Regions from separate parts of the Paenibacillus sp. FSL H8-0315 genome, predicted to be linked through region 2. Evidence: predicted binding sites of a transcription regulator. Region 2 holds the regulator's gene; each other region holds the start of a gene.
What was found. Region 2 encodes Rex, which represses fermentation and respiration genes when NADH is low (regulators of the CRP and FNR family bind a similar motif). Its sites were predicted from a motif close to TTGTGAAATATTTCACAA; they were not measured.
Positions count from the first base shown of each region.

Region 1: MHB56_RS04060 (polymer-forming cytoskeletal protein) is a predicted target of Rex. The motif match lies at 6,247-6,264, and genes of this name have one in related genera.
Region 3: nirB (nitrite reductase large subunit NirB) is a predicted target of Rex. The motif match lies at 6,399-6,416, and genes of this name have one in related genera.
Region 4: MHB56_RS25750 (DUF1641 domain-containing protein) is a predicted target of Rex. The motif match lies at 5,174-5,191, and genes of this name have one in related genera.

Region 1 is NZ_JBBOTA010000001.1:939,503-947,378, reverse strand. It holds gene MHB56_RS04085 (rhamnogalacturonan lyase) at 1-1,344, opposite strand, end outside; gene MHB56_RS04080 (phosphotransferase) at 1,501-2,544, shown strand; gene MHB56_RS04075 (hypothetical protein) at 2,681-3,433, shown strand; gene MHB56_RS04070 (MFS transporter) at 3,457-4,722, opposite strand; gene MHB56_RS04065 (LacI family DNA-binding transcriptional regulator) at 4,771-5,682, opposite strand; gene MHB56_RS04060 (polymer-forming cytoskeletal protein) at 6,323-6,874, shown strand; gene MHB56_RS04055 (hypothetical protein) at 7,496-7,741, shown strand; gene MHB56_RS04050 (histidine phosphatase family protein) at 7,804-7,876, opposite strand, start outside.
Region 2 is NZ_JBBOTA010000001.1:1,114,383-1,122,258, forward strand. It holds gene MHB56_RS04795 (amidohydrolase) at 78-1,379, opposite strand; gene MHB56_RS04800 (redox-sensing transcriptional repressor Rex) at 1,366-2,019, opposite strand; gene dinG (ATP-dependent DNA helicase DinG) at 2,156-5,017, opposite strand; gene MHB56_RS04810 (tetratricopeptide repeat protein) at 5,144-5,785, opposite strand; gene panD (aspartate 1-decarboxylase) at 5,897-6,280, opposite strand; gene panC (pantoate--beta-alanine ligase) at 6,273-7,163, opposite strand; gene panB (3-methyl-2-oxobutanoate hydroxymethyltransferase) at 7,164-7,876, opposite strand, start outside.
Region 3 is NZ_JBBOTA010000001.1:1,402,932-1,410,807, forward strand. It holds gene MHB56_RS06105 (glycoside hydrolase family 65 protein) at 1-1,333, opposite strand, end outside; gene MHB56_RS06110 (Crp/Fnr family transcriptional regulator) at 1,756-2,481, shown strand; gene MHB56_RS06115 (formate/nitrite transporter family protein) at 2,661-3,452, opposite strand; gene nirD (nitrite reductase small subunit NirD) at 3,505-3,825, opposite strand; gene nirB (nitrite reductase large subunit NirB) at 3,858-6,281, opposite strand; gene MHB56_RS06130 (hypothetical protein) at 6,513-7,223, opposite strand; gene ric (iron-sulfur cluster repair di-iron protein) at 7,374-7,876, opposite strand, start outside.
Region 4 is NZ_JBBOTA010000001.1:5,945,977-5,953,852, reverse strand. It holds gene MHB56_RS25775 (hypothetical protein) at 1-552, opposite strand, end outside; gene map (type I methionyl aminopeptidase) at 654-1,400, opposite strand; gene MHB56_RS25765 (hypothetical protein) at 1,433-2,419, opposite strand; gene MHB56_RS25760 (SGNH/GDSL hydrolase family protein) at 2,588-3,214, opposite strand; gene MHB56_RS25755 (NAD(P)/FAD-dependent oxidoreductase) at 3,379-4,557, opposite strand; gene MHB56_RS25750 (DUF1641 domain-containing protein) at 4,598-5,041, opposite strand; gene MHB56_RS25745 (DUF2785 domain-containing protein) at 5,242-6,084, opposite strand; gene MHB56_RS25740 (nitroreductase family protein) at 6,306-6,923, shown strand; gene MHB56_RS25735 (hypothetical protein) at 7,034-7,654, opposite strand; gene MHB56_RS25730 (EFR1 family ferrodoxin) at 7,658-7,876, opposite strand, start outside.

The DNA.
Region 1 (7,876 bases), 170 kb from region 2:
ATCTTTTCCCGTGTATACACCCCATAAGACCGTCCCGTTTGCAGCATCCCATACCGCAGCACCATAGGGAGAACTAGTATTTTCCATGACTTTAAAAACTTCGAGACCGGGGCGGTTCGGATTTAAATCACCTACATGCAGCGCGTCTCCATGACCCAGCCCTGTATTGTATAAGGTCGCACCGTTATTATCAATGGTTAAGGCACCATAAATGATCTCATCCTTACCATCGTTATCCACATCGGCTACACTTAAGCTATGATTACCTTGACCGGCGGTTCCAGCATTGGTGGAGCTATTGCTATCAAAGGTCCATTTACGGGTCAAAGCACTGCCATTCCAGTCAAAAGCTACAACGACTGTGCGTGTATAATAACCACGTGCCATAATGATGCTTGGATGTACTCCATCCAGATAGGCTACTCCTGCTAAAAAGCGGTCTACTCGATTGCCGTAATTGTCACCCCAACTGGATACCGTTCCTCTGGCAGGAACATAATCAATCGTGGTTAAGGCTTTGCCCGTTTGTCCGGAAAATACACTCAGATATTCAGGTCCGGTCAGGATATATCCACTGGAATTGCGATAATCTGCACTTGCGTTTCCAAGGGTTACGCCAACTCCGTCAACCGTACCGTCTGCTGTTTTGCAGACTACTTCGGCTTTACCATCACCATTGAAATCATAGACTAGAAATTGAGTATAATGTGCGCCAGCCCGAATATTTTTACCCAGATCAATTCGCCATAGCCGAGTTCCATTCAGCTTATAGGCATCCAGATAGACGTTGCCTGTATAGCCACTTTGCGAGTTGTCTTTGGAATTGGAAGGATCCCACTTCAACACGATTTCATATTCCCCGTCACCGTCTAAGTCGCCCACGCTGGCATCATTGGCACTATAGGTATAACTTACGCCATCTGGCGTAGTGCCGCCAGCTGGAATTTGAATTGGAACGTCCAAATAATTGTTTGCCCATATATTTGCTGCTGGGGAATCAGATTGCTCAATACCGCCAACGATTGCTCGAACTGTATAGCTAGACGAAGTTGTGCCGGCGTTATCCTGATAATTCGTGCTGTCCGTGATTGGGGTAACGTTTACTTTTGTGCCATTGCGGTATAAATTAAAAGAAACCGACAGTTCTTCTGTTCCGAGTAGCCGCCAGCTCACAAATACACCGCTGGATACCTTCACTGCTACTAGTCCCCGATTCAGCTTTTCCGCTTGCCGGGCAGATGCTGCCGACACAGAGGAAAGAGAGCCAAAAGCTGCCGTCCCTAAGGTAAAGACTAAAAACCAAATGATTACAAGATACCCTGATTGATGTAACCGCTTACTCATTAACGAAGCCTCCTTTTCATTTTTGGTTCACGAGGGTTACACAGGATGTCATAGTGAACAGTACATAATATTTCATAAAGATAAAAATATGTTTTAAATTTACTTGAACCATTTTAAATGAGTACGACTTTACTCACACAGAAAGGAATACATAACATGGAAAATATAAGCTATAATTTAAAATTCGCTACACTTTGTGCCAAATATAATCTGGGTCTGTTGATGAATGAACCTGAACCGATAACAGGCGGACTCTTGCACAGAATGTATCGCCTGCAAACGGATAAAGCGCAATACGCAGTAAAGGCCTTAAATCCTCAAATTATGCAACGAGATACAGCAATGTCCAATTATATTTTTTCTGAAATGGTTGCGAATCTGGCTTATCAAAAGGGGATCCATGCTGTTCCGGCAATCGTATCTAATGGCAGTAGTATGCATGAGGTTGAAGGGCAATTTTATTTATTGTTTCCATGGGTTCAGGGGAAGGCATTACCTTTAGATGAAATAGATTTAGATTGTTGTAAAAAGATTGGGGCAATTCTTGCGCAGCTCCACATCATCGATTTCTCACAGGGAACGGATGATCATCACTTTGAAACGCTTAAAGCGTCTAATGCTGCAGTTGCCAATTGGAAGGAGCTTGCTCTCAAAGGAGAGCAGCAGGGTGCAGAATGGTCAAGCTTGCTGGCAGATCACCTGCATAAGATAGAGAATTGGGAGTCATTGATTCATTCTTCAGCGAGTCTATTGACGAATCATTATGTTATCAGCCATCGGGATTTAGACCCCAAAAATGTCTTGTGGGATGAGCGGAAAGTTCCAATAATAATCGATTGGGAAGCAGCAGGACCTATTCATCCGACGTTAGAGCTGATAGATGTAGCTTTATATTGGTCGGGTTCTGTATCGGGAGATTTAAGCAAAAAGGCATTCTCAAATTTGATTAACAGCTATCTGGAGCATGGCGGAGAGATTTATGCGGATTGGCAGGTTGTGCTCAACTATGGCTTTTTGGGAAAATTAGAATGGTTAGTTTACAATATCAGACGTTCGCTAGGACTGGAGAGCTCGGATGACGCAGAACGGGAGCTGGGTACTCGTGAGGTAATCCGTACGATTAATGCATTACACGACTACGCTGATTTTATTCCACAATGTTTATTATGGTTGGGAGATTTAGAGGAAGGTAGTGCCTAATCTATTAAAGGAGAACTTATTTATGAATGTTATTAACGCTACGATGGAAGATATAAATGGATGAGTGTGTTCCGATGGACCGGAAGGGGGTTCACGCCAAAAGTTTAAACTGACTGTACGTTAAAAAGGAGGACTTATGAAGAAGTTTATAGTTATATCTGGCGTCTCGCTATTTTTGCTGGCGATTTCTTTTAACCCATTGTTCAACTATATACGTGAGTACATAATCTCTGATCAAATTAATCAGCGTTATGAGATAAAGCATGCTGAAAAAGAATATAACCCAATAAACGTACAAGAGATAACGGTTGATGATAAGAATATTAAAATCAGGGAAGAAAAAACAGGCAGGAAAGCAGAGTTGACCCCATGGGATGAAGAGGAGAAGGTCCCGCCTGGTGATATTGTCAAAGTTCAGTTCTTATTAAATGATCAAAAAATCTCCACCCCTGATGAAATATGGCTATCCAATCGGGACAGAGGCAGCCGATATTTTTCGTGGATAGATATTCTCACAGTAAAGGACCGAAAGACTGGTGAGAATCAAATAAATATAGTCCAAAGACTGACCGACGATAGTCAACCCATGGAAACAAGAAAATGGAAAATCATCACGATTGCACAAGACGGAGAAGTAGACGAAGAGGTTCTCAGCTATGCGCAAAGAAGCAACAATCATTTAGGCGTCAAGCTAATCGAGTTCTCCGGTACCTCCCTTATGGGTATGGGCTATTATTCAGATGTTACTAAGGCCTATCCTAGTATTTTCTTCCCACTCCTATTTCCATTTCTAACTGGAATAGCGGGTCTCCTGTTATTGATTTTTCTGGTTGTTCTATTACTGTTTGAGCTTCATCTTAGACGCGTTATTAGAAAAAGAGGGCGATAAAGAACACAGGATACGTTCTGAAATTACTTGTAGTTTCGAATTACCTTTAATTTAGTGATAGTTGATAAGGCAAACAGCAGCAGTAAGACTCCGATTGAACCCATGACAGGACCAGGGCTGAAGAGATCAGACAAGGATGAGACAGCAGTAAGACCAATGGATGGGGCTACACTCATGATAGAACCTAATACACCGAACACCCTACCCTGGATGTCTTCTGAAACTTCCAGCCTAAGGATTGTATTAATCAGCAACGTGGAGAATGAGAACATGAAGCCAATCACAAGAATGATAGGAATGGCAATCGCAGCGGAAGTGACGAATGATAACAGGAGGTACAGGGGACCGAGACATAGCAGTCCAGTCATAATAAGGAAACCTCTGTTTTTCAATTTGGAGCCGAGCAGCAAGATCAGACCGGATCCGATCATATAACCAAGTGGAATACAGGCTTCAATAAGTCCAAACTGAAAGGGAGTGGAATCCCACACGTTGACAGCCATAACCTGGGTCAACATCAGGGAGGGGACAAAAAATAAGGTTAAGGTAGGAAGCATAATCATAACGGCGCGTGCAAAAGGGTACCTCCAAATATAGTGAATTCCATCGATCAAATCCTGTGTGAATTTCCGTTCTTTCTTGGGCACGTTATTTAATTGAGTTGGCAAAGGAAGGGAACGGACCGCTAACACGAGCAGAAAGGAGAGGAAGAATGTAGCTCCATCAAATAAAATAGCGTCGGCTGCTCCAAAACTCGCTACGAAAATCCCACCGGCGGAGTAACCAATAGTCCGGCAGATGTTTTCAGACAAGTTCAACATTCCTACCGCTTTTTGTAGATGTTCTTTACCAACAACAGTAGTGATAGAAGCTTGGTATGCCGGAGACTGGAATAAAGCTGAAATGGTCGTAAGACCCGTCAGTATGGCGACGATAATGAACGAAGTAGAGGGCAGGGAAATGGCTAAAGCTAGCGTCACTACGAGTCCGCAACTTATCAGATCTGTGATCAGCATGAGGGTTCGACGGTTGACCCTATCCGCAAAAGTTCCCCCTATCGATCCGAGCAAAGAACTAAGCAATAAATTGATTATCGTGATGATGGCAATCATTTTGGCGCTGCCGGTCGTTTGCAGTACCCATAAACTTAAAGCAATACTATGAAAAGTGTTACCGAACAAGGAAATGGAGTACGAACTGAGTAGCAGCAGGAATCTCCGATTTCCCCAAAGAGAGGGATGAGCTTGAACAGCAGGGGGAACTTGTTTCACTAATACAGGACCAGGCATAAGTTATGCTCCTTTCAACTTAAACGCTTAAGTGAATAGCCAAAAAAATTATTCTACAAAATAACAATTATTTTCTTGTGCGGAGTAGTCAGAATGATGCAATAATTTGTCCATGAGTTCAAATGCAGTAGCCGCTTTATCCCCTGTGAAAATGAATTTATGAACGTCATCTCCTAATATTTCCGGACAATTGCAGGTGCAAAGAACAGAGAGTTGTTCGAACCTCCCGTTTTTTTCAACGTAACTTCCAATAAACTCATTAATGACAATGGCCTCTTTATAGCCCCCCTCCTGTAAGAATGTATTTAATTCCTCCAAATTGACAACGGTGAATATCGCTTCTTCAGGTAATGGAAGACTGTCCTGAATAAAGCGGGTGAGGAAAGAGTTATTGAAGCTCTCCATAATTAAACATACCTGTGAAAGGTCCTGTGGTTTTACCTTTTGCAGAGCTGCTCGATAGTTGAAAAAGACTTGCTTAAAGAGTTTATCTTCTATCATGCTGTCGATCAGAATCAAAGGAATTCCTTCTACAAAATGCTTGGAGATCGAATAAAAGGCTTCCTCGCGCACATCGATCAGAAATACAGCCTCCAGCTTTCTTTCTACGATAATATCCAAAGAAGGCTGGTCAACATCAAGTGAATATAGCAGCGTATGGTAACCAGCATTTGTTAACCGTTGTTCCAAGGCATGTATAAATGAGAACTGGGCATGGAGCTTCCAGTGTGGGGTATGGGCTGATGTGTTAACAAGCACACCGACCAATCTTGTTTTCTGATTCGCAAGTGAACGTGCTGCCAGATTCGGTATGTAATGCAGTTCCTCGGCAAGCTGAAGAATCTGCTGGCGCGTTTTCTCAGGAATGGTTTGGTTGCCGACACGATTCAGAACATAGCTCACTGTTGCGACGGAGACATTGGCACGAAGTGCGATGTCCTTCATGGTTGTCTTTTTCACCAGTAAATAGCTCCCTTATCCTTGTGATATTTTCTAAAGATTAACATTCTGATTCTAAAGCGTCAATGGGGGGGAGTGAGCAGTTAGATGACCCTGCTAAGTTGCTAGAAATGGAAGAATGTAGCCCTTGAGATTCAACTCTGGGAAGATCTGCTTGATAATCGTCTTAAGCTAAATTATACGAAACAAGCTTTATGCAAAAGCTGAAAAAATGCTCATTGACCCAATGGTCATCCCTCCGCTGTATTATTTTTATGCTGATGTTTTGCATAAACCTAACATTAAAAAAGTAAGTGTAGAGTATGATGGTTCCATATCTTTTTCAAGAGGATATCTAATCTAAAGATTTATAGTAATAAAGATTATGAGGATACTTCCGCAGTTGTTGGGAGTGTCCTTTTTGTGTGGAATTAATCACCTTTGTGACCTTTCTTAAAATTTGGGTAAATAAGTATTAAGATCTATGAACTTAAAACGGGCAGCGAGATGAGGTGTTACTTATGGATACGATTCCGGATGGAAAGGAGTGATCTTTGTGAAACCGCTTCAGATAACGACACAATATTGTGAAAATTTTCACCTGTTTATTAAAAATTTTAATATATAATTAATTTATAATCAAAAACAAGGGGGATTTCAAATGAAGTTATTTAAAATGATGTTAGTAGCAGGCGTCTCGGTTGCAGTCTTGTCTGGTTGTGGTGCGAATAATAATAATGCGACTAATTCGGCGGCTACTACGGCTCCAACTACAGAGCAAACGGATGCAGTTACTACAGCTTCAATCGTAAATCAAGCAGATGCGTTTACCAAGGCTGTAAGTAAAGATGGAAATTGGATTATTGCCATTCTAAATGATGTGACGATTGCCCAAGATGTTGTTGTTGAAGGCGAATTCCATGATAAAGGGGCCGCAGACGGCGACATCTACCGTAAGATTGCTCTTTATGCCCAAGACGCTGATCACAAAGTTACTGCCAATTACACACTCACTGTACCTAAGTTAACTGTACAAAGTGAAAATTTACGAGTTCAAGGCGGAACCATTAAAGGTGATGTTTATGTAGAAGCGAACGGATTTAATCTGCATGAAACCTCGACTATTGATGGAAATCTTTACTTCGCAAACGAAGATGTGAAAGCAACTGCAGGGATTGAAGGTAAAGTGACTGGGGCAACTGAAGTTAAATAAGTTAGTGATGTTTTCGATTAGTTAGATGTAGAAGTTGAAGGACTAAATAGATAGAATTATTCGGATAGGTTCAGGAAAAAGGAATCAGTATGAATGGGCAAACTCATAATGGACTACACCCCATCTAGTTACCATATGAGAGCCGACGGAAGCTTTGAAGTAACAGGTAATGGAGTATTGAAGTGTACAGTAGATGGTTTTAACTGTATTTTGTACAACTAAAATGCTCAAAACGCCCAGCCAATAAAAATAGCTGTATTTAGTACATCAATTTTTCTTGATTTAATACTCTACAGGCTACTTCTCTAGTTTTTAATTGTATAGAATACACTTAAAGTTAGAATTAGCCCTTGTGGATATGGAATAAGTGTATAGAATGCAGTTATCTTACAAATTTCACCAAGATAGTGCGTTACAACGGAGTGGGTATCCGAAAGCTACAAATGATTAAGCTTAGCTCGTAACCTACTCAAGCAAACCACCGCAGACCCAAAACACCAGGCAGTGAACCTCCAACGGAGAATCGCTGCCTGGTTGTTTTTTGTGGATGAATATATGAACTATTGTTGATTTTCTTCATATTGACTTATAATATTACTACCACTACTAGGAGGAACACATATGTCTAAGGAGTATTCGCGCACATATATTGAGAGCGTAAAGCTTGAAATGTTAAATAGGTTGGGATTAAAGCAGGTGTTCTTCAAGGAGCAAATAGGGGATAGCCTAATTTTTGAAGCTGTGGGCTTTGATAAAGGGGAAAAACATCGCTTTTGCGTTAGACCAAAGACGAAAACGATTGATGAATTCATTTCAGGCAAATGGATGAAGGTCCGCAGTTTTATAATCAAAAGTGTGGATATTTAATGTTGAACCCTATAAAGGTAGCCCCGTTAATCGGAGTTACCTTTTTATTTTTTGACCCATAGTCATTGATAATGTGAAGTATCTCCATACAGATCAATGGTTGTATTGTTATCAGTTAGGGTTACTTTACATAAT
Region 2 (7,876 bases):
TAAAAATGCACAAAAGGCCGCAACTTTTGCTAAAAGCAAAAAGTCGCAGCCTATTATTTATTCGTTATTCTCCAGACTTAACGCTTCAATAAACCTTCGAAGGCTTCTTGCGCTTTACGCCGGATAGCTTCCTCATCCAGGGTTAAGCATTGTCCATGCTTGATGACCTGTTTACCATTCACCCACACATGCTCAACATCCTTAGCGCTAGCAGAGTAAACTGCATGAGACAACAGATCTGTGTGTGGCAGCAAATGCGGCTGATCGATATCAATAGCAATGAAATCAGCTTTCATCCCTACAGCAAGTCTGCCTACATTATTTAAAAAGATGGACTGTGCGCCATATTCTGTAGCCATACGCAGAGCCTCTGGAGCTGGAACAGCCGTTGGATCACCGCTGACACCCTTATGAATGAGAGCTGCAAGCCGCATCTCTTCAAACATATCCAAGTTATTGTTGCTTGCCGCGCCATCCGTGCCAAGAGACACCTTCACACCAGCTTTTAGAAGATCAGTAACCCGAGCCACTCCGCTAGCCAGCTTCAAATTACTGCCCGGATTATGAGATACACCCACATTATGGCGAGCCAAGATCTCAATCTCTTCATCATTTAAATGAACACCATGTGCAACTATCGAGGGACGTGTGAACATTCCAAGCTTCTCTAAGTGAGCTACAGGACGCAACCCGTAATCCGCCACATTTTGTTCCACTTCACGTTTCGTTTCGGACATATGCGTATGCATCGGTAAATCCAGATCATGCGCTGCCTGCACGAACTTAACCAGGAAGTCCGGAGGGCAAGTATAAGGGGCATGTGGCGAGATCATAGTAGTAATTCTACCGTCAGCCTTTCCATGCCAGTTACGGGCAAAAGAAATCGCTTCCGCAAGCTTGTGATTCTGTACATCCTCTGGACATAACCCGATCACACCACGCATCAATACGGAACGGATACCTGATAACTCAGCTACCTCGGCTACTCGGTCCATATGATCATACATATCGAGGAAGGTCGTAGTTCCACCCTTCAGCATTTCCAATACAGATAAGGAGGTTCCCCAGTATACATCATCACCGGTGAACTTTTCCTCCATCGGCCACATCTTCTCCTGAAGCCACACTTGTAGCGCTAAATCATCTCCATATCCACGCAGCAAAGACATCGCCGCATGACCATGTGTGTTTACAAGTCCAGGCATGAACAGCAGACGGCTGCCATCAACCACTTGCACTCCAGCTTCCATCTGAGGCTCTTCTTTTCCTATGTAAGTGATTAAATCATCTTCAATAGTCATATATCCACTCAGAACCGGCTCATCCGTTCCCGGAGTCAGAAAATACCCGCCCTTAATTATCGTTTTATTGTTGTTCATGTTCGCTTTCTTCCTTTCCATCCCGCAAGTAATAAGCAAGACTTTGCAGATCAGTTGTAAAATCAGCTGCATGCACCCGGATATTCGGTGGTGTCTTCAGAATCACAGGGGCAAAGTTCAAAATCGCTTCAATCCCAGAAGAAATGAGAATATCTGCTACATTTTGAGCTTCTGAATCAGGTACGGTAATAATGGCAATGCGAATACCTTGCTCACGAATCGTGCTGCCTAGTTCATCCATCGGTTGCACAGTAAGGGAGTTGATCTTACGTCCAACCTTAGGAGCGTACGAATCAAATATAGCCGTGATTTTCATAGTATCTTTAAGATATGCATTGTAATTAGACAAGGCATGTCCGAGATTACCTGCTCCAACTAAAGCTACATTAAGCTGTTGATCCAGCTTTAGGATATGACGGATTTTCTCAATAAGATACGTTACATCGTAGCCGATACCTTTTCTGCCGAAGTCACCAAAATATGCTAAATCCTTACGAATCTGTGCGGGATTAAGATCAAGCTTTTGTCCAAGTTCCTGAGAGGAAACTGTTAATATTTCGCGATTCTGGAGATCATTCAAAAAACGCAAGTACACAGGTAGTCTGCGAACAACGGCTTCTGATATTTTATCCGATTTCATATTTTTCCTCCTAAAAATAATAATGTTCTTGTGTAAATCCATATTCAAACGTCTACCTCTCCTTACTAAGGGCGGTACTGTAACAGACCGCCCTTAAGGATAAGGAGGAGCTAAAGCTAAACTGAAGACGAGCGTTTTAAGAAGCGCCGCCATCCTCTAGCCATTCCGCTATGCGAGGGACCATTTGATCAGTAAGCATATGCTCCATTTTGGGACCAGGCAATGAATAAAGGAAATACTTTCCGTAATGAGATTCAATAACCCTTGTATCATAAACAATAACTATTCCGCGATCCTGCGCCGTGCGAACCAGTCTTCCGAATCCCTGCTTAAAACGAATAACCGCTTGAGGAACAGATAATTTCATGAACGGATTCTTCTTCTGGGCCTGCAATAACTCCGACTTCGCTTCCGCCAACGGGTGATTCGGCGGTTGAAACGGAAGTCTCACGATGGCCAGGCAAGTCAGTGCTTCACCTGGAATATCTACACCTTCCCAGAAGCTGCTCGTCCCCAGCAGAACGGATGCTGCACTGTCCTGAAAGCGGCGGATCAGCTTACTCCGGCTGCCACCTTCCACGCCTTGACCAAGCACCGTAATCTCTTGTGAGGCCAAAGCCTCTTTAAGCGGATCATATACCTGACGCAGCATTTTATAAGAAGTAAACAGAACCAGCATCCGCCCACGTGTTGTTTTAGCAGCTTCCGATAATGACTGTACGAGTGTATCGACAAATCGAGCATCGCCCACACTGCCCTTCACACTAGGAAAATCACGCGGTATAACTAACAGTGCCTGCTCACGATACTTAAAGGGAGATGGAAGGAGTGAGGTCATTAGACGTCCCTCTTCCGCAGCTTCGTTAAGTCCGAGATTATCAATCATAAATTGAAAAGATTTATCTACAGACAGCGTCGCCGAGGTAAGCACGATGCTTTTTTTCTTATCGAAGAACAACTCTTTAAGCTGGCTGCTAACATCCACAGGGACGGCATACAGCTGTAGTGATTTGCTGCGGTAATTTCCATTTGCCTCCAGCCAATATACTACATTATCGTCATTCAGCCCCATAAAGAATCTTACTTGCTCACGGATGGAAGCCAAATCCTTAAATAAACCGCTAATATCAGTAACAAGACTGTCTGCTGAGGATTGGCTTTCCTGGTCACGCATCTCGTTAAGCATTTTATCACCCTTACGGATGATGTCGCTTAACGTCAGATTCATAGTGTTCTCTAGCGCAACTAATTCATCCCAATCCTTCGGCTTACGGGCGGGAAGCAACCGCATAACCAGTTGTCCCGCTTCCCCCGCCCCTGCATCACTGCGTTCCGGCAAAAGGCTGAACAGCTTGTCGCTGAGTGCATCCCAGGTTTCTTTGACGGTAAGCAGATCCGGGTAAATCCGATCGATGACTCCGCTCCATTCTGAAGCCTCTTCACTGCCTGACGACTGTAATATCTGGCGCAGAGCAGGAAGCTGTCCGTTTCGGCTATCTTTATACAGTCGCGATAACGTGTGTGCCACAGTGAAATGCTTCATATGCATGCCAAGATGTTTACCAGCCACATCTTCTAAATGATGTGCTTCATCAATGACAAGATGCTCGTAAGCCGGAAGCAGCTGGTGCCCAGCCTTAACATCTGCGAATAGCTTAGAGTGGTTTGTAATGACCACGTCAGCAATCCCAGCTTCATGCTTAGCCCTATGATAATAACATTTGCGGAACCACGGACAGGAACGGCCCAGACAGGAGTCGGTATCGCTTGCCACCGTCTCCCAGAAATCACCACCCCGGCCGCTTAAATTCAGCTCTTCATCATCCCCTGATTCACTTTGAGTGAGCCATACGATCATCTGAGCGGCAGTAAGCGCATCTTCCCTTGGGCTTATAAAGTCCTTTTTATTAATTTTATGCTCAAACTTACGCAGACACAAATAATGTCCTCTTCCCTTAAAAATAGCAGCTTTAAACGGAAAAGGAACTACCTGCGTTAACAAAGGGATATCCCGCTCGCGCAATTGGTCCTGCAGATTAATAGTATGAGTGCTGACCATGACTTTTTCATTGGTGCGAACGCTTTGATAAATGGCAGGCAACAAATAACCGAGCGATTTACCGGTTCCTGTGCCCGCTTCGATCAGTAGGTGTTTGTCTTCGGCAAGTGCCGTCATCACCTCATTGATCATAATATCCTGAGCTTCCCGGCTTTCATACTGCGGTAATGTGTCTTTAAGTCGTTTGGTTACTTCGTCCATATAATCAGTAAAAGATAAATTCGCTAGCGGATTCTCAGCATGCTCATCTCTAGGTGGCGCTAACTCCGTCCAGTCTCCTACTGCAAGCGCTAATTGACGATAGAAAGTCAGATCACCTTCGGGCTGTAGCGTCTCCGCTTCCCGCTCTCGCAGCAGACCATCAAAGTACCAGCCCAGATCACTATCCTCTTCGGTAAACAGCTCACAGAGTCTCTGGATCGTAAGCAGCGGCAGCTCGTAGAGCTCCTCAAGACATTTCAACAGCACTAAAGCAGTCGCAAGTGCATCACTATCTGCCTGATGCGGACGATCATGCGTCACTCCAAAATGAGCACTGACAGAGCCTAGCTGATAAGATGTGAGCGAAGGAAAGCAAAATTTGAGAAAATCAATCGTATCCAAAATCCGCCCTTGAAATGGCAAATAGCCACAACGATCTAAAGCATTTTGTAAAAAATGGAAGTCGAAAGCAACATTATGCCCTACAAGCACAACATCATCCAAGAGCGGAACAAGCTCCATCATCATCTCATCCAGCTCAGGCGCATCCTTCACATCATCATCGGTAATCCCCGTCAGACCTGTTATAAAAGGAGGAATCGGCGTTCCGGGCTTGACATAGGAACCATATACCCGGGAGATGGACCGGTCTTCTTCTATAATTGCAAGGCCAACCTGGATAATTTCACCCACGGATTGGGTTCCTGTTGTTTCAAAATCAAGCACGGCAAATTTCATTATAATTCTATTCCCTTTCAATTGAGACTCTTAATCAGCATAACAGAAGTTGCGAAAAAAGGCGATGCACACCACTGGTTCAGGGGATGCATCGCTTGAATGGAAATTTCCAAAACCGTTATTCTTTTACAAAAGGGAAACCAGCTGATTTCCAAAGTGCAGCTTCCCTCCACGACGGCGGCATACCTCTAAGTTAACGTTTGGTTCCGGAAGCGCAGGGTCATGCTGCAAAGCAAGATCAAACAATTCCTGCGCTTCATCGAAACGTTCCTGTGAGGCTCGTATGCAGCCTAAAGCATTATAAACCATGGCTTTCAGCTTGGTTTCCCGTATCAAGCCCAGCATATGGTTCAGATGACTCCAAGCGGACTCACCGTCACCTTCCTGCAGATAAGAGATGGCTAAATATAATCGAGCAGCCAAGCTATCCGGGTATTGCGCAATAACTTCTTTAAACTGATCAATACACTTTCCATACATCAGCAGCTTATAATACCCCTGACCTCTTACAAAGGAATCCATACACAGCTCTGGTGCTTCCTGTTCCGGCACTTCCTCTTCGACAACTGCTGTAAAATCCGCACTTTCGCGAAAGGAACTAAGCTTCTCAGCGAAAGCGAGCCATTCATCCATCACTTTATCGCTCAGTCTATGCAGCATATTATAATTGCATAAAAGCTCGTTCCGGCGGGCACCCTCCGCTGTAGGGTAATCTGTTACGATCTCCTGAAGCACCTTGTTCATTTCAGCAAACAAATGTTGAAACATGGGCGATCCCCCCTTACTGAAGATGAAATCAGTTCAGCTTGCCTGACTTCATTTTCTGCGAGATCGGGGTCTTTCATCCCTGCCATTCATTACATGGCGTAAGTCCATACATTAAGCGATTGTAGCATGCAATTCATGATCAGCCAGCTTCACTGGTTTGTTATTCTCATCCACGAATACCACCGTTGGCTTATGTGACTCCAGTTCTTCCGAGGACAACATCGCATACGAAATGATAATTACTGTATCGCCCGGCTGAACAAGACGAGCTGCGGCACCATTAAGACAGATCACTCCGCTTCCACGCGGTCCAGGGATTACATAGGTTTCCAGTCGCGAACCATTATTGTTATCCACAATTTGAACTTTTTCATTCTCAAGAATGTCCGCGGCTTCCATCAAGCTCTCATCAATGGTAATACTGCCCACATAGTTCAAATTCGCTTCCGTTACTGTTGCGCGGTGAATTTTGGATTTCATCATATGTCTAAACAAGTGCAGCAACCTCCTTTGGAATAAATACATTATTATCAATCAAGCGTGTTCTGCCAAACTTTACGGCGAGCGCTATAATAATTTCCCCATCCACTTCTGATAAAAGAGCTTCATCCTCTAATCCTTCAAGATCCGGGAATGTTAAGATCTCCGCGTAATCAATCACCGCTAAAGGAGAGCTGGAAATAACCGATGTCAACAATTCCCGCACTTCAGCAACGGTTGTTACTTTTCCTTCTTCAATGGACTGACGTGCTTCACGTAAGGAACGAGATAACACCAATGCCTGACTACGCTCCTCTGGAGACAAGAATACGTTACGTGAGCTAAGTGCAAGTCCATCCCCTTCACGAACGATCGGACAAGGAATAATTTCGACATTCATATTAAGATCGTACACCATTCGGCGAAGCACAGCAACTTGTTGAGCATCCTTCAGCCCAAAGAAAGCATAATCCGGCTGTACGATATTGAAGAATTTATTAACCACTGTGGTTACACCATCAAAATGCCCAGGGCGGGAAGCCCCACAAAGCCGGGTAGTAAGTCCCGAGACCGAGACCGTAGTCCGAGTAGGCTGCGGATACATTTCTTCCACACTGGGGATAAATACAATATCTACTCCCTCACGTTCAGCGAGTTCCAAATCACGACGCTCGTCACGCGGATAGGAATCATAATCCTCGTTTGGCCCGAATTGCAAAGGATTCACAAAAATGCTCATTACCACTGTGTTGCTCATTTCTCCAGCCCGGCGAAGCAGACTGGCATGTCCGTCATGCAAATATCCCATTGTAGGAACGAACCCAATCGGGGCGTGGCCACCTTGTCTCATATACTCCAAAGCTTCGCGCAGCTGCTCAATGCTTCTGACGACTCTCATTTATTTCCCTTCCTTTCTTGCAGCGCCATATAAAGATTCCAAAACCGTTTCATCTGCATTAAAAACGTGGTCTTCATCTGGGAAGGAACGTTCCTTCACTTCCTTCACATATTGGCTGATGCCCTCACGGATTACATTACCCACTTCCGCATAGGTTTTGACAAAACGTTTCTCACGGTAAGGTGAGGCATACCGCAGCAAATCATGGAAAACCAATACCTGTCCATCACAGTAACGGCCTGCACCGATCCCAATGGTTGGGATGCTAAGCGCTTCAGAGATCGCTTGGGCTACTTCTTCCGTTACCAGCTCCAGAACGATTGCAAAAGCACCTGCGGCCTCAAGCGCCTTAGCTTCATCCATCAGACGTTGAGCATCTTTGGCATCTTTGCCTTGAATCCGGTAGCCACCAATCATATTCACGGATTGAGGCGTAAGCCCGATATGTCCCAGTACAGGGACTCCCGCAGCTACAACCGTAGCTACAGTCTCACAAATCTCGAGTCCGCCTTCCATTTTGACGGCATGAGCCCGCCCTTCCTGCATTAATCTGCGCACTCCCCGCAGAGTTTCATCTACACTTCCGTGATAAGTCATAAATGGCATATCGGCCACGATAAAGGTGCTTTGTGCTCCTCGGGTTACCGAGCGGGTATGGTACACCATATCTTCAATCGTTACCGGTAAAGTTGTATCGTATCCAAGGACTACAT
Region 3 (7,876 bases), 290 kb from region 2:
GCAGGAAGCTTTTATCACCGGTATTTTTGACATAATGCCAAATGCCATAAGAAACAGCAGTCCCTACATGAAGCTGAAGATTAGAGTGCTGCCAGAGATCACAGCTTTCTGTTCCATCTATAGTAGCAATAGGATAGCAGGCTCCCTCACAATCCACTTCTTTAGCGCGCTGCATAGCCTGTGGCAATGTTTTATATCTGAATTCCAATAAGCTCCGGGCAGCTTTTGGATTATTGAACATATAGAACGGTAAGCAATAGGATTCTGTATCCCAAAAAGCCAACCCACGATATACTTCCCCCGTCAGCCCTTTGGCACCAATATTAAAACCGGGATGATCGCCATGATAGGTCTGATAAAGCTGGAAGATACAGAAACGAATACCCTGTTGATTCTCAGGATCGCCCTCAATTCGGATATCACTTGTCTCCCAGATGCCCTTCCAATAAGCTGTCTGATCAGCGATTATTTGAGTATCCGTCAATTGGCTTGCGGTTTCAGCAAGAGACAGACCTTTGCTCCACAGCTCTTCAGCTGTATGGGCAGAATCACTATCCGAATAGTTCATAACCAGTTTGGTAAAATAGGAGACTTCTCCTTTCGTAAGGTTGAGGGTGAAATTTTGTCCAATAAACTTATCACTCTCAGTAGCAGTGAGCTGTAACGGCTGCGAGGATTGTAAGGTAAAGCTTGAGAACAGCTTATTCCCAGTATTCACTGTACTCGCCATAATAGCAGAGGACGCTCCACTTACTCCGCTGCGGAGATTGTTCCACATACATTCGCCGCGTTCTTCATGAATAATGCCGAAATCAAGACCTGCACAAATGTCCACGCTCCCCGAGAAATTAAGGGGTTCAAATTCCACCCGCTGCAACCCCAAATGAGACATAGTCATACTGACCAGACGTGTAAAGACTACTTTTAGCGACTTGCCATCGTTTAGATGCCAGACTAGCTCTCTCCGATACGTACCCTTACGAAGATCCAACCTACGCACATAATCCGTTACGCTACTTTTTGCTAAATCAAGCTGTTCACCATCTACAGATAGACGTGTATACAGCCAGTCCACTGCATTCACCATATATCTCAGCGAGCGAATAATCCCTTTGTAGTGATTGCCAATATCCAATTGTTCATTTAATCCATTAAAATAACTTCCTTGCAGGGTGTCACCTGAATACCCTTCCTCTGCATATCCCCGTACACCCATATATTCATTACCCAATGAAAAAATAGATTCCGAAGTCCGATTTCGCTCTGGATCAAAGCCCTCTTCAATAATTGCCCACGGATCAACCTTAAGATATTTGTCTGCTACTTTTGCCATATATGATTTCTCCTTCTCCTGATTTTTGCTCCAATTTCAGGATATCGCTGCATAGCAGTAGAGCCAATGTCCGACCGTAATGAAGATGTGTGCATTTATACGGAGTTGAGATAGAACTAATTTCTTGAACATGAATTTCAACTGTGTTATATGTTACAATCTAACGGGGACGCAAAAAAACAGCGATTAACCCAGTATTTGAGAATAATGGATAGCCGCTGTTCATATATCATAAACGTGAGATCACTTACTCTTTTTTAGTTAAAAAGAATATTACATCGAACACTTTAGAAGTGAAATTTATCACAATGTTGAAAATTCGACACTTTTAAACGATTTTTTATAACCAATTCGAGGGATTTTCAAGGTATAATTAATTTAAAATTTACTGAAAAACTGAGGGAATAAAGGGGATGTCGATTATGCTAAAAGAACATTACAATGTTATCGAAGCCCACGGAAATACAAACTGTTTCTCCGAACAGAATTTCAACAGACTTCTAGTTACAATGAAAGAGCGCATAGTTCCAGAGGGTTCACATCTATTCTGGGAAGGCGACTACTCGGATAAATTGTTTTATATCAAACGTGGACGTGTGAAATTAACTAAATCTACTGATGAAGGTAAAGAACTCATTCTTTATATGTATCAAGCTGGTGATATGGTAGGTCAAGCAGATCCATTCTTCAGCACTAAGCATAGCTTTACAGCCGAAGTGATTGAAGAAAGTGAAGTTGGCGTCATCGAACAAAAGGATCTAGAAATTCTCATCTGCCAACATTGTGACTTTGCTATCGACTTTATGAAATGGATGGGTATTCATCACCGTCTCACCCAAACTAAATTCCGTGATCTAATGATGTACGGCAAACCAGGTGCACTCTGCTCCACGCTCATTCGTCTTGGCAACACCTACGGTGAGAAGAGCAGCGATGGTGAGAATATCCTTATCAACAAAAAAATTACGCATACAGATTTGTCCAACATGATCGGTGCCACTCGTGAAAGTGTTAACCGGATGCTGAGCGATCTGCGTAAAAAAGATGCTGTTGAGTATGAGAACGGTATGATTGTCATCAAGGACCTTGGCATGCTGCAAGAAATTTGCCACTGCGAATTGTGTCCGAACGAAATCTGCCGGATCTAATTCCGTTATAATATACCCTCTATTCACCTCAATGAAACATACATGACCCAATTATTCTGCATAATATAAAATAGAGTGGTCCAAGGCGCCTAATGCAGGTGTCTTTTTTTTATATTCAACAAAAAAAGAGCTAAACCCAAGATCGGTTCAGCTCTAATATAGTTAATTAAAAATGGATCTTAACGGTTGTTGCGAGCACCACGCACTGGTGAGATCACCCAATAGGCCATACCGACGAATACGCCTCCACCAATGATATTCCCCAAAGTTACAGGGATCATATTATGCAGCCATCCAGCTATCGTAATGGTTTCCGGATGATTTGGAAGCAACACAGCAACACTAAGCAGAGTCATATTAGCCACACTATGCTCATATCCACTTGCGATAAAGGCAAACAGACACCACCAGATTAAGATTAGCTTAGCAGATTCACTTTTAGCGCGTGAGGACATCCATAGCGCTAAACAGACCAGCCAGTTACATAGGATCCCACGAAAAAACAGCTCAGAGAACGGGAGACTCATTTTTTTAGCAGCGGCTGTAAAAATCAAATGCTCCGGCGGCGCAGCACTGAACAACCCAGTCCCACGAATTAAAAGTGCTAAAATCACTGCACCTACCACATTCCCGATGAATACAAGAATCCAGTTCTTAACGGTATCCCAGATACTGGTTCTGCCTGCCAGTGTACTTACAGTAAAAAACATATTATTCCCGGTAAACAGCTCTGAGCCTGCAAATACTACAAGCGTCAGGGCGATGCCGAAGGATGTGCCCATAATAAGCGGTTGGAAAGGAGATTTGGCAGCCGCTAGCGGTGCTCCTAGGGAGAAAATAAGGATAATCCCAATGCCTACATAAGCACCTGCCAATAGGGCTGCTAGAAAATATCTTGGCATGCTTTCATTCATTTTGTCCCGCTTACTGACTGCCGTCTCTACGATGCTCTCCACACTTTGCGTAAACATAATACTCCACCCCACCGTTTTCTATTAAATCTATTACTACACTCTTCGGTGTCTACACGCTCACTGTAACTTTCTCTCCGTCCAGTGTGACTGGATAAGTCACCACACTACCTTGGTCTGGTGCCTGCACCTCACCCGTGCGCAGATCGATTTTCCAATCGTACAGTGGATCGTACAGATAGTGACCTGACACGATCCCTTCAGCAAGCGGTCCCCCCTTAGGATGAGGACTGCGATTCTCTACTGCATAGATGGCTCCGTCAGAGGCACGGAACACAGCCAGTTCAATATTTCCAGCAATCACTACGCGGCCAATTTGCAGCAGGAAATCCTGTACTGATCCTATTGCATACGTTTGTGTGGTCTTATTCATTGGTCTCTCCCCTTCTGTGTGTGTTATATCCGCTAGACTCTTGTTTCTTCAAAAAGCGCAGTACGAGTGCTGCTGTCATTGAGCATTTTTTTCCAAGGATCCGTAACCTGAGTCAGAGCAAAGTCAATCCGTGCGGCCAGCTCTTTGCGGTTATCTTCATTATTCAAAATGACCATTTGAATCTGCTCAAGTCCCATACGCTCAACCCACTCGGAGGTTCTCTCCAAATAATTGCCGGTCTCACGGTAATATTGCATCACAGCGGAGCACACTTCGATCAACTCTTCATCGGTCTTTATTTTGCAGAAGGAGTCAGCGATCCGTGGCTTGATCCCACCGTTACCACCGATAAACACTTCCCAACCGCCATCATTACCGACGATGCCAATATCCTTCGTACAGGATTCCGCACAGTTACGCGGGCAGCCGTTGACAGCTATTTTAAACTTGGCAGGAAAATCAAGACGTTCATACTTACGTTCTATGAGCGCGCCCATTCCCAGCGAATCCTGTGTGCCGAAACGGCAGAACTGTGAACCCACACAAGTCTTAACGGTACGTAGCGACTTGGCATAACCATAACCTGATGGCATATCGAGCTCTTCCCATACTTTCGGCAGATCCTCTTTTTTCACCCCGATTAGATCCAGGCGTTGCCCACCCGTCACCTTCACAACTTTCACATCATATTTAAGGGAGACATCAGCGATTTTCTTCAAATCCTCCGGTGTCGTTACCCCGCCGTACATGCGTGGAATAACGGTATAGGTTCCGTCTTTCTGAATATTGGCTCCCATACGTTCATTAACAAAGCGTGATTCCTTCTCGTCTTGATGTGTATCCGGATTTATCATCCCCAGATAATAGTTAATCGCCGGACGGCATTTAGAGCAGCCTTCCTCTTGTTTCCAACCCAGTACATGCATAACCTCTTTAGTAGTACTAAGACCTTTAGCTGTAATCTCAGCAACAATCTCATCCCGGCTAAGCGTTGTGCAGCTACAAATTCCTTGCTTGGCAGACTGCTCAAAACTATCACCCAGGACAAATTGTAAAATTTGTTCTACAACCGGTTTACAACCTCCGCAAGAGCGCGTCGCTCCTGTACATGCTTTTATTTCGTCCACAGTAGTAAAACCATTTTCTAAGACCGCATCCACAATCGCTTTTTTCGTAACCCCGTTACAGCCACAAACGATTTCTTCGTCCGCCATCGCTTCTACGGACGTGCTCTTTTTGGCTCCACTTCCGCAGCAGCCCGTACCCATAACCTCTGTATAAATTTCATCGGTCATTACAGCGCCTTGTTTTACTAACTTTTGCAGGTTAGCCGACTCTGTCACATCCCCGAATAGGACTGCACCAACAATGACATTGTCTTTGAGCAGAATTTTCTTATAGGTTCGCTTCCATTCATCTTTGCTTGAGATTACAGTATGTTCAGGAGAATCCATAAACTCACCTGCAGAAAATACATCCACACCGGAAATTTTTAATTTGGTGGAGACAACAGAACCTTCATATGGATTTGTATCACTTCCGCAGAGATGTTTAGCTAGAACCATCCCCTGCTCAAAGAGCGGCGCTACTAATCCGTAACAAACTCCGCGATGTTCGGCACATTCGCCAATGGAATATACATTTTGCATAGAGGTCTGCAAATAATCGTCCACTACAATCCCACGATTAACGGCAATTCCGCTTTCTTTTGCCACAGTTATATTCGGTTTGATGCCTACAGCCATAACTACAAAATCAGCCGCAAGTGAAGTGCCATCACTAAATTGTAATCCACTTACTCTCTGTTCCCCGGTCAATTCTACTGTTTGTTTGCCCATGGCAAATTTCACGCCTTGACGCTCTAGCTCAGCTTGCAACATAGAAGAGGCATTACGATCCAGCTGGCGCTCCATTAGATCTTCCATCAGATGTACTACAGTAACGTCCATGCCAAGGTTCACAAGACCTTTTGCCGCTTCCAATCCAAGTAAACCCCCGCCGATTACCGCCGCTTTGTTGTATTGTTTAGCCGCAGCCAGCATCGCATCACAATCTGCAATATCCCGGAAACCCACTACGCCTTCCTTATCACAACCAGGTACAGGTAAAATAAATGAATTCGAACCCGTTGCAATAATCACTTTATCGTAAGAAACAGCCATACCGTTATCCGCAATTACTTGCTTGGAATGCTCGTCAATTCGTGTAACTGTTGTTGCTGTATGCAAGGTAATGTTGTTATCTTCATACCAATTCCAGTCGTTTAGGATGATATCGTTGATGGTTTTGCTGCCTTCGAGAACATAGGACAACATGATCCGATTATAATTGGGATGAGGTTCGCTTCCAAAGACCGTAATGTCATAAGCTCCACCTAGCTTCAATATTTGCTCTAGCGTACCTATGCCTGCCATACCGTTGCCGACTAATACTAATTTTTCTCTCTTCGCTGCCATGGTTAGGTGCCTCCTCATTCTTATCCGTTCTTGTTGAACTTTGCTTCAACTTCTCTTCTACATAATGGAATTATACATTTCAAAATTTAAGAGAGATTGTGATTACAGTCACATTAAATGTGAATGTTTTCACATAAAAATAAGACAACTTTATTAGGTTATAACTTCCAATTAAAAAAGCCAGATCACGGATTCTGAGCAACCGTAGATCTGGCATTTATGTACTTTTTTTTAACGTATAGCCAATAAAATCTCCAATTCATCCTGCACTCTAAGCTTCATGTCCATTCCATTCTCAAGCAGCTGCTTCCCATTCACCTTCATCTTCCAAACTTCATTGCTAAGAGGAGTATAATCACCAATGGATAACACCTTTTTGTTGTCTTCGGTCAACTGCACCACACTGCTGTTCTTCAACAAACCTCTCACTGTTAAATCTTCAGTAAATCCCATAACATATGAATGATTCAAATTCACTTGCTCACTTCCACCATTCACGGTCAACAACACAATTTGAAGGGGTTCCTCTTGTTCCTTAGACATCGCCGTAATTACTAATTTTGATTCATGCCCGACTGTTCGACCCCAATCCTCAGGTCCAATGGTCTCCCCATCCATTTGCAGCTCCCAATTCATTCCTGGACCGAGTGAAATATTATTCACCGTTAGAATGCTTGTGTTATCCTCAGAAAAGGTGGCCTTCCCACTACCTTTCAGTAGGTCAAAGATCGTTATCCCTTTTCTGTAGCTCTCGCTAAGCTGCTTGTCCAAAGGGTTGGTAAGCAAGTCATTTCCCGCAACGATAAGCGAAAGCGTAGGCCCGTCTGATCCTGCTAAGCCATTATTCCCTTCATTATTAACGTCAGCAAGAGTGGAACATCCACCTATTATGAATACGATGACTAATCCTAGTAACAACCTCCACATATATTTCGTGGGCATAGTGACACCACCTTGTCCCGCCTAATGACCACACAGCGTCTCAGGCTTGTAGTAAGTTATGCATACTGTCTATTTAAGAATAACGTAAATAAGCTTTGTTCTCAAATATAAAAAAAGTCCCCTAAGGGACTCTATGAAAACTCATTTTTTCTACTGGAATCTAGGGAACAATATATTATTCTCCAGATGAACATGTTCAAAAGTCATGCTCTCCAGCTCCTCTAGCCGGGCATAAGTCAAACGATAGGTTGTACAAGCATGAGCCGGTGGGGTGAAATCAGCTGTTATTTTGCGTATTTGTCTCAATAGTTCGCCTGCTGTGTCATGTTCACTCTCAAGTTCAATTAATGCCTCGCGAAGTATGGTCAGCCCTTCTTCACTTGGATTGGCATCATATGCTAATAATTTTGGAAACTCATCTTCCTCTTCTTTAGCTGTATGCTGAAGCAGATCTTCCTTAAGTGCATTAAACAAACTATATAACTCTTCTAAATGGGGGGAATCTCCGCCATGAACCCGGTATACCTTAGTTACATTTTGGCTAATCAGGGGCAGCTCTTCACGCAGGTAATGGTGATGTTTACTCACGATATGCTCGATTAACTCTGCAGAAGGTGCTGTGTTCCATGCGAGTTCTTCTTGAGGTACCGGAT
Region 4 (7,876 bases), 4.8 Mb from region 2:
GGCAGCCAACTGAAGACAATATAGCGTATTTTCTTTCTTTTTTAAAAGAGGAGGATGCGCTAATGCTGCTACAAAAGCCCGCTGTTCAAGCCTGTTCGCACCTTTCTCCCACATGTCAATCAGCTGCCTGAGCAGGGTGAAATCATCCTCCCCTATAATTTGCAGCGCCATAGCAGACGCTTCACGCACCCTCCATCGCGAATCATTCATAGCTGTCTTAATGCTGTTTTGAATCACTACTTGCTGTTCTTCTCCAGCGTAACTGTAATAAGCACCCAACGCCCTAACTGCACAAAACGGCAGAAACTCACGGGGATCATTCACCCCAGCTTCAGCTTCAGTAATGTCAGTCCAAGAGACGAGCAGCTCCCAGCCTGTATCTGTTAGATTAGGATGAGCGAATTGTTTGGCAAAATGGTCTGAGAGCTCCAAATTCACTCGTGGTCCTGGGAGTTTACTCTCCTGCATCATCAAATCATTAAGCTGTACCCACAGCTCCTTATCGTTTACCCATTGCTGAAACGGCACTTCAATCATCTTTTGCTCAGCCATCTCTGGTCCCTCCGATAGTTATCTTCAGATTCGAACAATTCCTTGCATCGCATATGCGGGGCACAACCTATTAATAATAAGGTCTGTTCGCACACTACTCTTTATGCCTTAGTCAGAATAACAGGCTCACCTTTAGTCACGATAATCGTATGTTCAAACTGTGCTACCCGACCGTTATCTACAACACTTAGCGTCCAGCCATCCGATTGCTGCTCCACATAGTCCGCTCCAGTCGAGAGGAAGGGCTCTATTGTAATTACTTGTCCTTCCTTTAGCACCGTGGTCACTCTTGGATTATAGAAGGGTAGAATTTCAAAAGGCTTCTCATGCAGTGATTTGCCAATTCCATGGCTGCACAGATTACGCACCACTCTATAACCGCGTTTGCGAGCTTCAAGTTCCATCATTCTGCCGATCTCGTTAACCTTCATTCCTGCCCGCAGATGATTGATCACACTCATCATGGTTTCCTCTGTACTCCGGCATAAACGCAGAATATCATCGTTATAGGGCGGCAGTTGAAAAGAAACGCCAGCATCCCCATAATACCCATTCAGCTCAGCAGAGACATCAATGTTGATCAAATCGCCAGCATTAATCACTCTCGGACCCGGAATACCATGAGCAACCTCTTCGTTCACACTGATGCAGGTGCTGCCCGGGAAATTATAAGTTATCTTCGGGGCTGAGGATGCTCCGAAGCTTTCCAGAATCTCAGCTCCAATAAGATCTAACTCCGCAGTCGTCATCCCAGGGGTTACTTTCTTTTTCATCTCGGCGATGGTGTGGCCCACCACTTTTCCAATAGCTTTTAACCCTTCTAAATCTTGTACCGTATCACTTGTCATCCAACACACATTCCTCTCACTTCATGAATTAATCATTTGTCCAGCCTCTGAAATGCACTCCCTACCCACTGAAAAGTATCTTCCACTTGTTTGCCTGCTGCGTTATCGTAGTAACTTCTCTTGAAGCTATGCTCATCAACTTTATCCAGTTTTATGGAATACCGCTCAGGACTGCTGATAAACAGCTGATTTTCAGGTTTAATAGGCAGTTCTTCTATCACGTTATTTCTTCTGAGTGTAAAAAGCTTGTAGAAATAACCGTCACTCGTTCCATATTGTCCGATCGTAAAATCGGGATCACCATCTCCATTATAATCCTCAAACTGAAGCTGGAAAAAATCATTAAAGGTCTGGGCAAATTGATCATTTAACGGATAGCTACTCAGTGTTTTTCCATGCTCATCAGTCACTACTAGCCTAAATCGGCCACTCCAGTTTCTTCCCGCTAACGGACTCGGTGTAGTCCAATCTTCGCTATATGTCCCCTCTAGCAGTTGCAGATTTAAAAATCCCGCTCTGCCTGTGACCGGAGACAGTTCATTATGTGATAGGGTTACTGGATCTGTTACCTCGACAGAAGTCTCCACAGGGTCTGCCTGTTCAATGTTCTCCGTATCGATTGTTCCATAAATGAGCTTTCTTAACTGGTCAGAGTTTTTTACAGGAATTGTATAGCCCTGACTGCTGTTCTCTGCTGTAGTAAACATCCCTTCATGTCCAAGTTGATCTCCAAGCGCTATGTAATAATCTTCCGAATAGCCGTCCCCATAAACAAGCTTCATTTCAAATTCCGGACCCCAATCCAGATCATCAGAAAATTTCTTACTCTTGTTCATAGCCTCCGCAAGCGTCTTGATCAAAACAGAATCCTTTAGCGTTAAGCTCTCTGAGTGCAAAGGACGATCCGCTTGTTTCTGATCACTCGTTGCCACGGGTGTCAACGACACGCCTTCGATCCATCTGGCATTGATAAAGCCCAAATCACTTTTACATCCGCTTAACACTACGACCAATAACAAAGGTGCTATCCATATTAACCGCCTAATGCGAATCGCCTCCAATACATAAGCATATTCCAATTATAACAGTGTCTATAAATATATAAAAACGACTTTATGAACACGCGATTAAAAAAAGACTACAACCTGCTTATTAAAGCGTGGTTCTAGTCTTAAAAGGGCAATTGATTAGATTGCTCCCATCGTTTTGAGCCAAGCATCCGCAATAAGTGCATGACCTGCAGGAGTAGGATGTACTCCATCATATGCCCAGTAAGCCGGTTCTGCTTTTACGGAAGCCGCTGCAAAAAGTCCATCTAGCGGAACCAGCGGCGCCCCATAATCACGTGCCAGCTCGCGGACAATATGAATTTTAGGATCAAGATCCTGACGCCAAGTTCTACGATCTTCCGGTACAGGCAAAACAAAAGGCTCTATAAGCACTAATTTAGCATTCAAAGATTTCCGAGTGCGTTCGATCAGGTCCCGATATGAAGCTTCAAACTGCTCGGGAGTGGTTTCTTCACCAGAATCAAAACGCCGCCAAGTGTCGTTAATTCCAATATAAATGGACACCCACGTCGGCTTCAAATCCAGGCAATCCTTATCCCACCGTCCCTGTAAATCAACAATACGGTTGCCACCAATACCACGGTTAAAAAAAGTAAGATTCTTCTCTGGATATAAATGCCCCAGTCGAGCGGCGACCATCATTGCATAACCTACTCCAAGTGATGAAGCATCTTCATGATTACGCCCCCAGTCTGTTATGCTGTCCCCTTGAAACAGAATGACATCGTTTTGTTGGAATATCATAAATGAAATCCTCCTCTAACTACCTCTGTTAATATAACCCAATCTATTATATCAAATACAATGAATACAGCCTACTGTGAAACATCAATAATGCAAACATTTCACTAAAAAAACAATAACAAAAACCCCGCTCAGATTTGAGCAGGGTTTAGGGTTAAGCTATATTAGTAAGCTAGGCTGAACAATCCTTTAATGTGGGACAAGTAACGGATATTACTTGCTTCCTTCATCAGAGTTGCAGGCAAGCCCTTTAACGGAGTAGAACTTGCACCAACGATGGCAACACCGTCTTTACGGCCTAAGCTAGCAAGTGTACCAGAGTTGATTGGGCTAAAGCTTTCAAACGATTTATTTTTCAAGAAGGCATACAGATTGTATCCGATCAATTCACCCATTTGCCAAGCGATTTGAGCAGTTGGAGGGTAAGGACGTCCATCTTCTGCAAAGACCACCGCGCTGTCACCAGCAACGAATACATCTTTGTGGGAAGTGGATTGCAAGAATTCATTCACCGTTGCACGACCGCGGTTAACTTCAAGACCGGATTCGCCGATGAGTGGATTTCCTTGTACGCCACCAGTCCATACAAATGTGTTAGCAATAATTTTTTGACCGTCTTTCAAGTCAATCGCATTGCCTTCTACATTCGTAACAGGAAGACCTGTCAGGAATTGAACACCACGTTTTTCCAAGCTTGCTACAGCACGTTCGATTAATGCATCTGGCAATACTGGAAGGATTTTAGGACCTGCTTCAACGAGCATTAGCTTAATTTCTTTAGGATCAACGCCATATTTTTTAGTAAGTGTAGGCAATACATCCGCGATTTCACCAACAAGCTCAACACCTGTTAAGCCGCCGCCACCGATCAGGATGTTTGCATCTGCTTCATTTTTCGATTTCGCATATTCACGAATACGATCTTCAATATGTTGATGAATTTTGTTAGCATCTGCAGCTGATTTCAATACCATACTGTATTGTTCAAGCCCTGGAATGCCAAAATAAGCTGTAGTGCTGCCAAGACCTACAACAAGCGCATCATAAGTAAGTGTCACACCATCAGAAAGAACAATTTGTTTGTTCTCCACAGAAAATGAATTAACCTTCGCGATTTTCAGGTCAATATCTTTCCCTGCGAAAAGCTTAGTTAGAGGCATAGCTACAGCACCCTCTGCAACACTACCTGCTGCAAGACGATGCAATTCTGTAATGATTTGGTGTGTAGGATACTGATTAACTACAGTAATTTTAGCTTCATCTTTTTTGAGATATTTGCGTACGGTTAAGGCGCTTAGTAGACCACCATAACCTGCTCCTAGAATGACAATATGTTTAGACATGATGTTTCCTCCGTCCCTTACGTATAAGATATGAAAATGATTATTTCTGCTTACTGCGTTCTCCAGCAACTTGAAGGTATGCATTTACGAAACGGAAAAGCTTTTGCGCTTGTGGATCTTTCAACAACTTCATAAGACCAAAAAGACCAATAACTTCGTTACTTTCATTCGCACGATCTTTTGCTTCGATCACTGTAGCTGCCATATTCTTCGCGGAATGCACTACAGGTTCAGCAAGTTCTTTAATTGCACTTACCGTATCACTTTTCAAGACATCATCCGCTGCGACAGTTTGCACAAAGTCATAGGACTTTGTAAGCACGCCAACAAGCTCAGTTAATTTTGGCAACTGTTCCACCAAGACTGTTAATGATTCCTGAACTTCTGGTTTCAAGAGCTGTTCTAGAACATCCATTTGTTCCTTGCTAACAGCTACTTTTGGTGATTCTTGTTCAGGTTGTGTTTGAGTGATTGATTCTGACATATCCAAATCTCCTCTGCAATAAGCTTTGCTGCTTAATAGTAATAAAAAACATAAGAACTTTTAACGCCATATTTCTATTATAGCACTTATCAAGTTATAAATGTCACAAAGTTTTTGAATTTCCATAAAAATTTGTGATTTTTATTACATTATAATAAATTATTTAAATTACTAGTGTTAATTAAAACCGTTTGAGTGAATTAATGTACAAATTCATTCAAATTCTTCTCAGTTTTCAATAAAACATCCACAATGTCCATATTCTTCTCTGTTAGAAGTAACCTGAAATAAAGAGAACGCAGGAAGTTCTTTGTATTTATTCGATTAACGTACTGGCTGTGGCTTCTAGGCCAACTGCCACATTGCGCCAAGTTGAGAATCCAATCGGTTATAGACTGCTGTAAAAGTAAATGATGATCGATGATTGTAACTATAATAGTAGCAATCCTTTCATCTTCTTCCTCCCTGAATATGTATTGATCGTTATAAAGCATCTTTTGAATAACTGCCAGAACCTCTTCCCGCACCTCGGCATCACTCTCCGAGCATAAAACCAGCTCATCCAAGGCGTCTGCGCCATGGGCTGCTGCGTGTGCCCAGCCTTCTTTTTCCATATAACCTCTTAAGTCCCGTTCTTCCTCATAATAACGAATCAAACCCTGCTTCACCTTTATAAATTCAGAGCTATCCAATATAGCCATTTCCCTATGCCTCTGGAGAATAAGAGCAACAACCAATACAGAAAATGTTCTTGTATACACCGTCAGATCTTCTTTATTCCCAATGTGATAAAAAAGATGCTGCTCGTCAAGAAGTATCCACAGCAGTTCACGAAGCTCCGCATCATTAAACCAACGTTTCTCATTAATCCATTTGTAGAATGTGGAATAAATCAATTCATCACGCAGTACAGGCTCGGGATCTCCTATATGCTCAAGCATCAACTTCACATAATCCTTTATGTCCTCTCCACTTCTATGCTCGTAGTCATTCTCTTCGATTCTTTGCAAATCTATCATCAATTGTTCTCTACTATTAATCAATTTATCCACCCTTTCATCCACTGTGTTTCTACATATCCTAATATCCTAATTTATGTCCTATTTTTTGACAACAGGGTGTTCAAGATTAACTTCAATAAATTTTATCATTGACGAATTTTTTGAGCTGTGTTATTTTGAGTTAGTAACATTTAGTTAGTTCATTTACAAATATCAGGTGTTGATATTTTACAACCGAATACATACACAACGGAGGAATACTTATGAGCGCTTTTACAGACTTGATTCAGTCACGCAGATCCGCTATGAATTTTGTGGAAGGGGTTATCATCCCTCAGAACGAATTAGAGGAAATGTTCTCTTATGCCAGATTGGCACCCTCGGCCTATAATCTACAGCATACAAATTACAAAGTGATATCTAACGAGAGCTTAAAAGAAGAAATTCGCGAAGCAGCTTACGGCCAATATAAAATCCATACTGCTTCAGCAGTTATTGTAGTGCTGGGAGATAAGCATGCTTATCAGCAGGCTCCAGAAATCTATGGCGGGCTTAAAGCTTTAGGAGCGATGTCACAAGAGGAATATGATAAGCAAATAGAGATGATTAACAATGCTTACATTGATAAGGATGCTTTTCAAAGAGATGAAGCAATACGTAATGCCTCTCTCTCTGCCATGCACTTTATGCTGATCGCCAAAGATAAAGGCTGGGATACCTGCCCGATGATCGGCTTCGATGCTGATGCTATCCAATCCACCTTGAATCTGCCGGATCATATGGTACCTGTTATGCTGATCACGATCGGCAAAGACAAAAAACATAAAATCAGACCCCGCGGCTACCGTAAGCCAGTCAACGAATTCGTTGAATTCATCTGATTATAGATACAGCAAAACGTTCCATCCGAGGCAAGTAGCGGGTGGAACGTTTTTTAATTGGAACTCATCATGAAGATAATGAACCGTGTGCCCGATATACAAGAGGGGCTCTACTTCGCATATTGTAAAATGGCTATAGCTGCTCTTTCCCGTCGTTCGGAGTCATCACAAATCAAAGCATCTTTCAAAATATTAAGCGCCTTAGAGAGTGTCTCCTCATCCAATTCCAGCGGACTATTCACTTCTTGTTCATTAGCAGAAACACCTGTAATCCACAGATCCAAGCGAGCACTTGGTTTAGGACCATTATATTGTACAACCGGTGCACTTTGGTTAAATAACTCCCGCACGCCTGTGTTTAGTTCAGAAATCGGCACACTTTTCAACCACGTCACACCACGCCGATGGCATGTACCCTCGTCAACATTATCAGTAAACTCGTTGTAAAAATAATCTCCGAGGTCCCCGAGATGTACCCAATCTCCATCGGCCACCAGCACATAATCTCCATCTTGCATCGTATGTACAAATAGCTGAAGGGCTTGCAGATGTTGCATAAGCTCCAACTCACTATATTGGTATGTGCCAATCAATCGATCATGAAGTTCCTCTGTGCTTAGATTCTCCAGATCCCCTATTCCGGGGTAGCCGATACTCACATAATTATCCTCCAAAAATGTGCTGATCCGCTCAATCCCCAGTGGCTTCGATCCCATCCGAAACAGATTCATATGTCATTCCTCCAAATACTTAATAAAATGCTTGTAGTAGCCCTTGGATTTGGGAGTAACAAACCGTCCATCATTCGCAGAATCCTTCATTAGTTTATGAAGCTTCGGACCTCCAGTATAGGGATCTACTACGCTAGCCTTAAGTCGTGTCGCTTGGATTGCCTTCTGAGGACAAGAATAAACACAACGCATACATAATAAACAATTTTGACTGAAAACAAT